2 linked regions of the Cellulophaga algicola DSM 14237 genome follow. The protein of the gene in region 2 interacts with the protein of the main gene of each other region in a pairwise test. Links are inferred from orthologs where the notes say so. Each region holds a gene or a part of one and is shown on either strand. Other genes may lie near its edges.

Evidence for each region. Proteins that work in one complex are often made in the same cells at the same time.
Region 1: the proteins of secA (region 2) and CELAL_RS01470 interact in binary tests that used the Escherichia coli proteins (3 or more experiments, as listed by UniProt). The link is inferred for Cellulophaga algicola DSM 14237 from one-to-one orthologs.

Annotation. Positions count from the first base shown.
Region 1 is NC_014934.1:322,247-327,453, forward strand. What follows is about bases 1,384-4,329. They hold CELAL_RS01470 (alkaline phosphatase), read right to left. Parts: upstream 3,449-4,329; coding sequence 2,318-3,448; downstream 1,384-2,317. Other genes in these bases: CELAL_RS01465 (ThuA domain-containing protein), read right to left, coding at 1,384-1,834; CELAL_RS01475 (glycoside hydrolase family 26 protein), read right to left, coding at 3,762-4,329. Outside these bases: CELAL_RS01460 (carbohydrate binding family 9 domain-containing protein), read right to left, coding at 1-1,164; more of CELAL_RS01465, read right to left, coding at 1,133-1,383; more of CELAL_RS01475, read right to left, coding at 4,330-4,751; CELAL_RS01480 (glycoside hydrolase family 43 protein), read right to left, coding at 4,859-5,207.
Region 2 is NC_014934.1:3,069,258-3,075,397, forward strand. Bases 962-4,840 are described here. They hold secA (preprotein translocase subunit SecA), read right to left. Parts: upstream 4,525-4,840; coding sequence 1,162-4,524; downstream 962-1,161. Other genes in these bases: CELAL_RS13280 (sensor histidine kinase), read right to left, coding at 962-976; CELAL_RS13290 (DUF2795 domain-containing protein), read right to left, coding at 4,701-4,840. In the rest of the region: more of CELAL_RS13280, read right to left, coding at 1-961; more of CELAL_RS13290, read right to left, coding at 4,841-4,925; CELAL_RS13295 (cob(I)yrinic acid a,c-diamide adenosyltransferase), read right to left, coding at 5,053-5,625; CELAL_RS22460 (hypothetical protein), read right to left, coding at 5,824-6,140. UniProt on the Escherichia coli protein: Required for protein export, interacts with the SecYEG preprotein conducting channel.

The DNA.
Region 1 (5,207 bases), 2.7 Mb from region 2 along the record:
TAAAATTGAAGATCCCTCTAGAAAAAAATCTCTTTGTTCAGGAAAACGCAACGAAAAACGAGTAAGATTTATTTGTCGATTGTCTACCTCGGCCTGTGCGAAATCTGTATTATATGTAAAAGAGGCTTTCAATTGAGAAGTAATATTGTAATTAATATCAAATCCAAGGTCGGCGGAAGTACTACTGGTAGCCGCATCGTTATCCTTATCATATTCTTTGCTAGACTGGGTAATGGCATAGGGGATTATTTCTAAACCTAATCCCTGCGATGGATCTGCAAGACCAGTAAGAATACCAGCATTCTGTGGCCTAAACAATCCTTGATTACGACGGTGGCCTGCCCATAATAGCTCTTCATTTTTGCGACGTATAGTTCTTCGAAAATTAATTCCCCAGGCATCATTTTTAGAATCGAAGTTTATACTGCGAAAGGGAATTCTGATTTCTGCCGACCACCCAAAATCACCAATATGGGTCCATGCTTTCCAAATGCCATCCCAGTCTTTGTTAAAGGTTCCACTCTGACCAGGAGAAATGAGGGCATCACCCCGTAATCCAAATGGATTAATTTCAAAAAAATAGGCACTTCGCTTGTCCATAAATGTATCAAAAATAAATCCGAAATTATCGTCTGTCTCGAGGGATGCGTCCCTCTTCTTTTGAAAAGCCTTTATATCTGACGGATTACTATCATAACAAACTACTGCGATATAAATATTTTGGTCATCGAAGGCGATTCTTACTTTTGTTTGCTCTGTTGGTTGACCTCCTTCTTTAGGTTCTTGCATTAGAAAATCGTCATTGCCTGGAATAGATAACCAAAACTCTTCATCTACAATACCATCCAAATGGAGCTCGATATCATTGAGTGGATGTGCTATTAGTTCCTTTGAATCATTTTCATTAGTACCGTCCTGACCAAATCCTAGAATAGGAAGCATACATATAGGTATTAAATTAATAGTACCTATCAGAATTTTTGTAAAGCGGTTTTCAAATTTTTGTGCATTTCTATTTATTTTAAAGGCCAAATTATTGTGCTGGTGCATAATTAATTTAAGAGTTTGATTGAATACTACAGGACTAACAATAGATGAAAAATATTTTTTATTTCCTTTATTCTCAATTGAATTAATCTCCTTTAAGCCAATAAATAGCTCCAAAAATGTGGTCTAAAAAGTTTTTGTCTTTAAATGATTCTGGTTTATGCCCCAAAGCGGTATAAAACGATCTTCCTCCTTCATACTCTTGATACCATGAAATGGGATGTTTCTCTCCCATTCCTTTTAAAGGAATGTCATCATAACCAGCAGTAAAATCATAAGAAGCTTCATCAACTGTCATTAGAATAGTAAGTTTATCTAAATTCATGTTTTCGAAGTTATACCACTCATCACTACGAAGCCATTTCTTTGGTAGATGCCATGTTGCCGAAAAATCTTTATCCTCTACGTTTACAATTGCGGCTTGTAATTTTGGGTGATTCACAAATTTCGCTCCAACAAGACCGTCAAACCAAGTATTATCGTTTTCGCCATCTGCTGTTCCGTGTATACCTAAAAAACCTCCCCCACGCTTCATAAATGCTTTTAAAGCGATCATGTGTTTTGGCATTAAATAATTTGCATTGGCGTTCATAAAAATTACCACATCATATGCTGGTAATTTCTCAATAAGATCATTGGGTCTTTGTGTCCAATCAAAAATAAACTGATTTTCTGTTGCCATTTCTTCAAAAGCTTGAACAGCAACAGGAATGCTATTGTAATGCCAATCATCATGTTGGGTGAACAATAAAACACTAAACTGATCTTGAGCACTCGTTTTAATCATTGTAAAAAATATTATAGTTAATAACAGATACTTTATTGTTAAGAATTTCATCGTAAAACATTTATTTTCATAATTCATATTTTCCCAGACTAAGCCAATGCTTGTCATTGTTACCTAGCTGTAATCTTAATAGTTCTTCAATCACCTATTATAAAGCTGCCTTTTAATGATCTGAAATTGTTTTATGCCACCAATCTTCAATTTCTTTTTCACTTTTATCAATTGAATAGTAAAAGTCATAGCATTAAAAAAACGCATGCCATTTTTTTCTACTAAACCTTTAACTAAAACCAACTTAATATCAATGTATTTTGATAATTCTTTTAACTGGTTCTCTTATCTATATGGTGCATTTACCAACAGGCTTTGAGAAATAAAAATGCTTAAAAGTGGACTTGATACTATTTTAGAGTGCAACATTATTTTGAAATTAAAAGCTATAACCATAGGTATAAACTACGATACATGAATAAAAAAAATGTATTACTTGGTATTCTTCCAATTTGTTAGTTCAAATATTTTATGAAAAATACCGGTGTTTTCATATATCCCATTAAATGCCTCAGAACCTGGACCAAAAGCAAACACCGGAATTAAAGTGGCAGAATGTCCTTTGGTTGAAAACGTACCTGTAATCTCCTTATAATCGTCATAAGTGGTACCATCTTCTTTTTCCTTTGGGGTAGAGGCTAATGTAAAACCTCCTGTTTCATGATCTGCAGTTACAATAACCAAAGTATTGCCATCTTTCTCTGCAAAATCTAGCGCTTTACCTACAGCGTCATCAAAATCAATTAATTCAGATATCAAATAATCAGCATCATTAGAATGACCTCCCCAATCTACTTGCGAACCTTCTATCATCATAAAAAAACCAGATTTAGCAGCATCTTTATTCAAAAATTCTATACCTAATTCTGTTGCTTTAGGTAAAAAATCTCCTCGTCCTTTTGCCACCGCATTCATATGCTCTTCGGCTAATAAATAAGCCATTTTAGAATGTTTTTTAATTTCTGAAAAACTTCCCAAAGCAGTTGTATCTACCTCAAATCCATTTACTTTTAATTCTGCTAATAAATTTTTCCCATCTTTTCTTTTAGTAAGAAATTGTCTTCCACCACCGGCTAAAAAGTCTACATCAGAAGTAACTAAATCTAAAGCAATATCTTCATATTGGCTTCTATGTAAAACATGCGCATAAAAACTAGCTGGAGTGGCATGTTGTATTGACGAGGTTGCAATTAATCCGGTTTTAACATGTTGTGGAGCTAAAATCTCTACCAAAGTTTTTAAATGCGAGGAGTCTACAGCAACACCAACAGCACCATTGTACGTCTTTTCTCCTGTTGAAAAAGCTGTTGCTCCAGCAGCAGAATCTGTAACATCTTCTGTTGCAGAAGAGGTCTTAATAAGTCCGATTGACTTAAACCTTGCGTAATTTGGTTTGGTCTTTTTAAAATAAAATGCAGAGGATACTTGAGACAAACCGGTACCATCTGCTATTAAAAGAATAACATTCTTAGCTTTTGGTCTTAACTCTTCTTTAATAACTGCAGATTTGCAGGAAATTAATGTTACTAAAAGGGCTATAAAAATACTATTTCTATAAATCATAAATTCTGTTTTCAGAGTTATTAATATTAAATTATGTTCTTGTTTTTAAACCAATAATAAACGGCTTTGTTTGTCCTTTTTTTTAACTGATAAAGTTGTGTACATCCCATAAATTACACCTACAAAACCGTGAACTTTTAAGTACTTAAAAAAGTAGCGTCTACTTTTTTATTTATCAATTGTCAATCTTCATTATTTATCCGCGCACCGGACTACTATCTTAATCTATCTTCTTAAGAAAAAAACCTATTTTTTCTTTAAGTAGCAGCAACAAATCACTAAAAATCTAGACCTAGATATAGTTTATCTCTACTTATTTATTTTCCAGGTGAATAAATATTGGGTTCTCCATTTTCATTTTATAAGCCTTCAATACAAACGTATTTTTTTCTATACGGGCATCTTTCCAATCATGCCATTGAAAACCAATTTTATTAGACCAATAGATCCAATCCCAATTGATGTAGCAAAATGCTTTTATTCCTGGGTTATCATATAACATTTCAAAAAAAGGATTGAACCATTTATCCCAAGAAATTTCACCATCTAAGACTCCAACATAGCGTGGGGTGGATTCGCCAATCATCACTGGTTTTTCATGAATATGGGCACTATCAAAAAAGTTTTGTAAACCAATATGATCAAATTCTTCAGGGCTAAAAATATCAATACCCCACCAATCTACATATTGGTCACCAGGATAATATGCCATTAGCTTTTCAAGACTCATAAAATTTGCAGAGCCACCTCCAGAACACCAAACTGTAGCCGATTTTATATTCTTTTCTTTAAATGCCTTTGAAATAATTAGGAATACTTTTTTAAAACTTTCAGGAGAATATCCATTCCAATCGCCCTCAAACTCGTACCCTATTCTGGTAAAGGAAGGTCTGTCTAAATCCAAAAGTACTTTATAGAATGCTTGTAATTGTTTGTCATATTTTCCATCAGCTACGTCTGTATCTAAACCTGCCCCAGTATCCTTACCTCCTGTAAATCCTAAACCAATTTGAGGCATTATCCCTTTGGGCAAACTATCTAAAACATGTTTTAAATCTTTTCCCCAAGATTCAATCTTTTTTACTGGTGCGGTTATATTAACATAAGTCATATATATAGCAGGCATCTTGCTTTGACCAACGGCATTTACATAATCCTGAAACCCATTTTTATCCTGACCAGCACCGTGATAAATTCCTATTTCTGGTTCGTATTTAGCATTATAATTAAAACGGGGGATAACCTCTTGGCTAAATCCATTTTGCAAAAACAACAACAGAACAATTAAACTTATTTTATGCATAACTGATAAACCTCTTAATTATATAATTTTTTAAATTTGTTTTCAATACGATTTGAAAAACAACATAACACACCAATTTGTAAGCATTTTAAACACTAGCTTACAGCTTACAATTTGTTTAAATTCTCTGTTTCAAACCAATCATACTCAGCCGTATTTTCACATGTAACCCCTAATGAAGTTGAATACATTCCGTAAATGGTTCCTACAAATCCGCCAGCTACCTTAGTGCTTAAAAAGCGTGCATCAACAGTATCCTTTAATAGTTGCCAATTGTTCTCTCCTTCAGCAAACAAAAAACTGTATGTAGCTCCTTTTGCCTCTATTTTTAATTTAATTGAAGTATTTAATTGAAGCGGTTTTTCAATTAGTAACTCCAAAGTATCTTCCTTAGATTTTAATAATTGAATTACAGGTTTATTATCTTTTAAACTCTTACATAAATAGTAATAATGT
Region 2 (6,140 bases):
CGATACTTATTTCGCCTTCACCATTGTCTTTAATACCATATTTTAAAGAATTTGTAATGGCTTCATTAATAAGAAGTCCTAATGGGATGGCAGTATCTATTCCAAGATTAATATCTATAATATCAATAGCTACTTTTATTCTATTATCAGTTCCTTTTATAGACCGGACTAAGTAATCACTTAATTCCTCTACGTACGACTTGTATTCAATTTTTGATAAGTCTTCACGCATGTACAGCATTTCATGTACCATAGCCATAGAGTTAACCCTATTCTGGCTACTCTTAATCATTTTTTTCATTTCCTCATCTTTCATGTTTCTTGCTTGTAAACTTAAAAGACTAGATACGGTTTGCAAATTATTTTTTACACGATGGTGTACTTCTTTAATAAGCGTTTCTTTTTCACGTACTTTTTGTTCGACCTCCATTTTGGATTTGTACAAATTATAATGTGTTTTGACCAATATCTTACCAAATACTCCGCCTAGTATATATAAGGAGAAAAGAATACTTATAAAATTAAAGAGATCTTTTGAGTCTTCAGGAACTACATTCCTAATATAAGGAAGATTTAGAATAGACTGAAAGTAAATTAAGGTAACGATAATGAATGCACAATAGAGGTAAACTTCTCCATAGCGCTTTGTAGTTACATAGCCAGCAAAAACAACTAAGCCTAAGACAAAAATAAATGCGCTGTTAATACCGCCGCTAAATAAGGTAATAATAATACAGCTAAATAAAGTTACAAGTGATGTAACATTATACATCAATGATAAATTTTGATGCTTTTTAAATGCAAAGGTGTTTGCTAGGTTTATAATCGAAAATAAAAAAAACACGTACGGAATTACTTCTGTAATCTTTAAAAAGTAAATACATATGAAACCAAACACTAAGGATAGGGCTGATGAGATGTAATTTACTTTTAGAATTAGGTTTTTTTTGGTTTTAAGGCGTTGTTGGTGAGCCATTTATTTAGTTTTACTGCTAATAATTTTCCTTAACAGGTGGAATTTCCAAGCATTAAGATAAGTATTTTCTCTATAATACCATCAAAATACAAAGAATCTTATGTAAAACTAAATATGTTTTTTGGTTAAAAGCAAAAACGACAGCCATTATAGGCTGTCGTTTTAGAATATATTTTATATGAAAATTAATGCGCTGTGATCACCCATTCTCCTTTTGAAAGAAGTGGTTCGGCTTGTTTAAACTTTACCGTTTTACTTTCTCCAGACATTACATTTTTAATAGTAACACGGTCATTACGTCCAATTTTTGGAGCTTCACGGGTTATTGTCTCGGTAATTGCAGGTCTGCTTCCTTGATTTTGACCTACAGCTCGATGTTGTGCAGCAAGTTCATCACTATTTAAAACCTCTTCTTTACTAACGTTTAAACTTTCTTTAGGCTCACTAATAGTTTTGGCTTCTTGAATGTTAGTATCGTTGCCATTAGGGATTTCTCCTTTATATAAGAATGCTACAACTTCTTTATTAACGTTTTCAATCATTCCTTTGAATAATTCAAAAGCTTCAAACTTGTAAATTAACAATGGATCTTTTTGTTCGTGAACCGCAAGTTGTACAGATTGCTTCAATTCATCCATTTTACGTAAATGAACTTTCCATGCATCATCAACGATGGCTAAAGTGATATTTTTCTCAAAATCTGTAATCAACTGTTTACCTTCACTCTCATAAGCTTCTTTTAAATTGGTAACAATATTAAAAGTTTTTATGCCATCAGAGAAAGGAACCACAATACGTTCAAATTTGTTTGCATCATCTTCAAATACATTTTTAATTACCCGATTTGCAACGGTAGCACTACGCTCCATTTTATCTTGATAATGTTGGTATGCATTTTTATACAATAAAGATGCTATTTCTTGAACACTTCTCTTTGTAAATTCTTCTTCTGATAACGGGGACGTAATCGAGAAGTATTTAATCAATTCAAATTCAAAATTCTTATAATCACTAGCATTCTTATTTGTTTCCGTAATTACTTCGCAAGTGTCATAGATCATATTTGCAATATCAACCTTTAGACGCTCACCTTGTAAGGCATGACGACGACGTTTGTAGACAACCTCACGTTGTGCATTCATTACATCATCATACTCTAATAATCGCTTACGAACTCCAAAGTTGTTCTCTTCAACTTTTTTCTGAGCACGCTCAATAGATTTGGTCATCATTGAATGCTGAATAACTTCACCATCTTCTAAGCCCATTCTGTCCATCATTTTTGCTACTCTGTCAGAACCAAATAAACGCATTAGGTTATCTTCAAGAGATACATAGAATTGTGAACTTCCTGGATCTCCTTGACGTCCAGAACGACCTCTTAATTGGCGGTCAACACGACGAGAATCATGACGTTCTGTCCCAACAATTGCTAAACCACCTGCTTTTTTAACGGCTTCTGATAATTTAATATCGGTACCACGACCAGCCATGTTTGTAGCAATAGTTACAATACCAGCTTTACCAGCTTCTTCAACAATATCTGCCTCTTTTTTATGCATTTTAGCATTCAAAACATTATGAGGAACTTTGCGAATACTAAGCATACGAGATAAAAGCTCAGAGATTTCAACAGATGTTGTACCTATTAAAACAGGTCTTCCAGCAGCAGAAAGTTTAGTAACTTCTTCAATTATCGCATTATACTTTTCACGTTTTGTTTTATAAATTAAATCATTTCTATCATCTCTAGCAATAGGCCTGTTGGTAGGAATCTCCATAACATCTAGTTTGTAGATTTCCCAAAACTCTCCTGCTTCTGTTATAGCTGTACCCGTCATACCGGCAAGCTTATTATACATTCTAAAGTAGTTTTGTAAAGTAACTGTGGCAAAAGTCTGTGTTGCAGCTTCAATTTTTACACTTTCTTTAGCTTCAATAGCTTGGTGTAATCCGTCAGAATAACGACGACCGTCCATAATACGACCCGTTTGTTCATCAACAATCATTACCTTATTTTCCATAACAACATATTCTACATCTTTTTCAAAAAGTGTATATGCTTTTAATAGTTGATTTAAAGTATGAATACGTTCGCTTTTAATACCAAATTCTTTGAAAAGTTCTTCTTTAAGTTCAGCCTCTTGCTCAACATCAAGATTTTGACTTTCAATTTTAGCGATGTCTCCACCAATATCAGGCATTAAGAAGAAGGTAGGATCTTGTTCCCCAGAGATATGTTCTACTCCTTTTTCGGTAAGCTCTATCTGATTATTTTTTTCGTCGATAACAAACCAAAGTGCCTCATCTACTTTTGGCATTTCACGGTTGTTATCTTGCATGTAGTAATTCTCAGTTTTTTGAAGCAGTTGTTTTACACCTTCTTCACTTAAGAATTTTATTAATGCTTTATTTTTTGGTAATCCACGGTGAACTCTTAATAATTGAAAACCACCTTCTTTAGTATCACCAGAAGAAATTAATTTTTTAGCTTCCGCTAAAACGCCTGTTAGATATTGCTTTTGTAAGGTTACAATATCGTTTACTTTTGGTTTTAATTGATCAAATTCTTGAATGTCTCCTTTTGGTACAGGACCAGAAATAATTAAAGGGGTACGTGCATCATCTACCAAAACAGAATCGACCTCATCTACAATAGCAAAGTTGTGCGGACGTTGTACTAAATCACTTGGCGTATGCGCCATGTTATCTCTCAAATAATCAAAACCGAATTCATTATTTGTACCGTAAGTAATATCTGCATTATAGGCTGCGCGTCTACCATCAGAATTTGGTTGATGATTATCTATACATTCTATAGTAATACCGTGAAATTGAAATATTGGAGCCATCCAAGCGCTATCACGTTTGGCTAAGTAATCATTTACCGTTACTAAATGAACTCCATTACCTGTCAATGCATTTAAATATAAGGGTAAAGTTGCTACTAAAGTTTTACCTTCTCCTGTGTGCATTTCAGCAATTTTGCCTTCATGTAATGCAATACCACCAATAAGCTGAACATCATAATGTACCATGTCCCAGGTAACCTCTTTACCAGCTGCATTCCATGAATTCTGCCAGATAGCTTTATCACCTTCTAAAGCAACATACTCTTTTGTTCCAGAAAGCTGTCTGTCATACTCAGAGGCAGTTACTTCTATTGTAGTATTATTAGCAAAACGTTTTGATGTTTCTTTGACAACAGCAAAGGCTTCTGGTAATATAGCTTTTAGCGTTTTTTCAGAAATTTCATAAACTTCCTTTTTAAGGGCGTCTATTTCTGCGTAGATATCTTCATTTTTGTCAATATCTTTTGAGTTTTTCACTTCTGCTTCAAGCGCCTGAATCTGATCGTTAATGACTTGTGTGTCATTTTTAATTTGTGCTTTGAATGAAAGTGTTTTATTTCGGATTTCATCATTGCTTAAACCAGCAAGTTCTTGTTCGAAAGAATGAATCTTATCTATGATAGGTTGTAGTTCTTTGACATCTTTCTTAGCCTTATCGCCTACAAAAACTTTTAAAACAGAATTTAAAAAACTCATACGGTAAATTATTTTTTTTAATCTATGCTATAACCATACCAAAGGTATTATGCCGGAATAACATGACAGAATGAACTATAATAAACAGCAATATTGATAATGCTGTCACTCAAGTTCAAAATTAAGTAAAAAAAAAGCCTCAAATGAGACTTTTTTAATGTTATTACGTTAATATTTTAATATTCGTCCTCGTTCCAAAGGTAATCTTCTTCCGTTGGGTAGTCTGGCCAAATTTCTTCGATAGATTCGTAAATTTCACCGCCTTCTTCTTCCATAGACTGTAGATTTTCTACAACCTCTAGTGGAGCTCCGGTTCTAATTGCATAATCTATCAATTCGTCTTTGGTAGCTGGCCAAGGTGCATCACTTAAATAAGACGCTAATTCTAAAGTCCAATACATGTTAGTGGTATTATTTTAATTTTTTGCAAAACTAAATTTTAAAATGATATATCCAAGTTTTTTCGTAGTTATTAATAAATTATTTTTTAATAAATATGCTAATATGTTGATTATTAGCATTTTGTTATTATTTTTTTTCTGGAATCCATTTTATTTCTTCAACGTTTAAATGAGCAGATAAACCCCGACCAAGCATAAACAGATAATCTGATAGTCTATTTAAATAACGTAAAACATTTGCTTCAAAGGGTTCATTGTCATTTAAATGTGATGCAATACGTTCTGCTCTTCGGCATACCGTTCTGGCAATATGACAGTATGACACGGTTGTATGGCCCCCTGGTAAAATAAAATGAGTCATTGGAGGTAAGTTAGCTTCAATAGTGTCCATTTCTTGTTCTAGCAGCAAAATATCATCGGCACTAATTTTATCAATATTTAAACGTTCTTTTCCGTTTTTTAATAGTGCTTTTTCAGGATCGGTTGCTAAGACGGCACCTACAATAAATAATTTATGCTGAATAAGGGTGAGAATGTCTTTAGAATGCTGATCTATTTCTTGATCACGAATTAAACCTATCCATGAATTTAATTCATCTATAGTTCCGTAGCTTTCAATTCTAATATGATGTTTAGGAACCCGAGTACCTCCAAAAAGTGCTGTTGTACCTTTGTCTCCTGTTTTTGTATAAATCTTCATTGCTTCTGATTTTCTTTAGTAGAATTACGTCTTTTAGGAAGTTAGCGTTTGTTGCGATCCATAAACCTGCGGTTTTTTCGTTCTTTTGTTCTCTTTTTATTTTTAAGGAGGTTTCCTATGAAAATAACAGCCAAAACAGCAAATGATATGTAAATGATGTACTTCATTTTTAATAGAATTTAAACTAAAATTACAGGTTTATATCCGAATCTTAAAATGTTCTTTTACTTGTTCCCGTCTAAAAAATAGAATACCACAGTGAAAGGTATCAATGCTTACCGTCACTTTTTCTAATGTAATAAGCTGGTTCCAATGTGTGTAGTTTTTATTAATGGCATTAATAAAAATGAGTGTTTCATTAGTAACGCTATTTATATTCCTTAAATAGGCTAAGTTTTTTTCAGAAAGAGTGTCTAAGTAAATAAAATCAACAGAATTATCATCGGCAACTATTTTAGGAAATTTTTGCTGTACTAATTTTTCTAGTTCCGTATTTCTGTCTTTAAAACAGACTT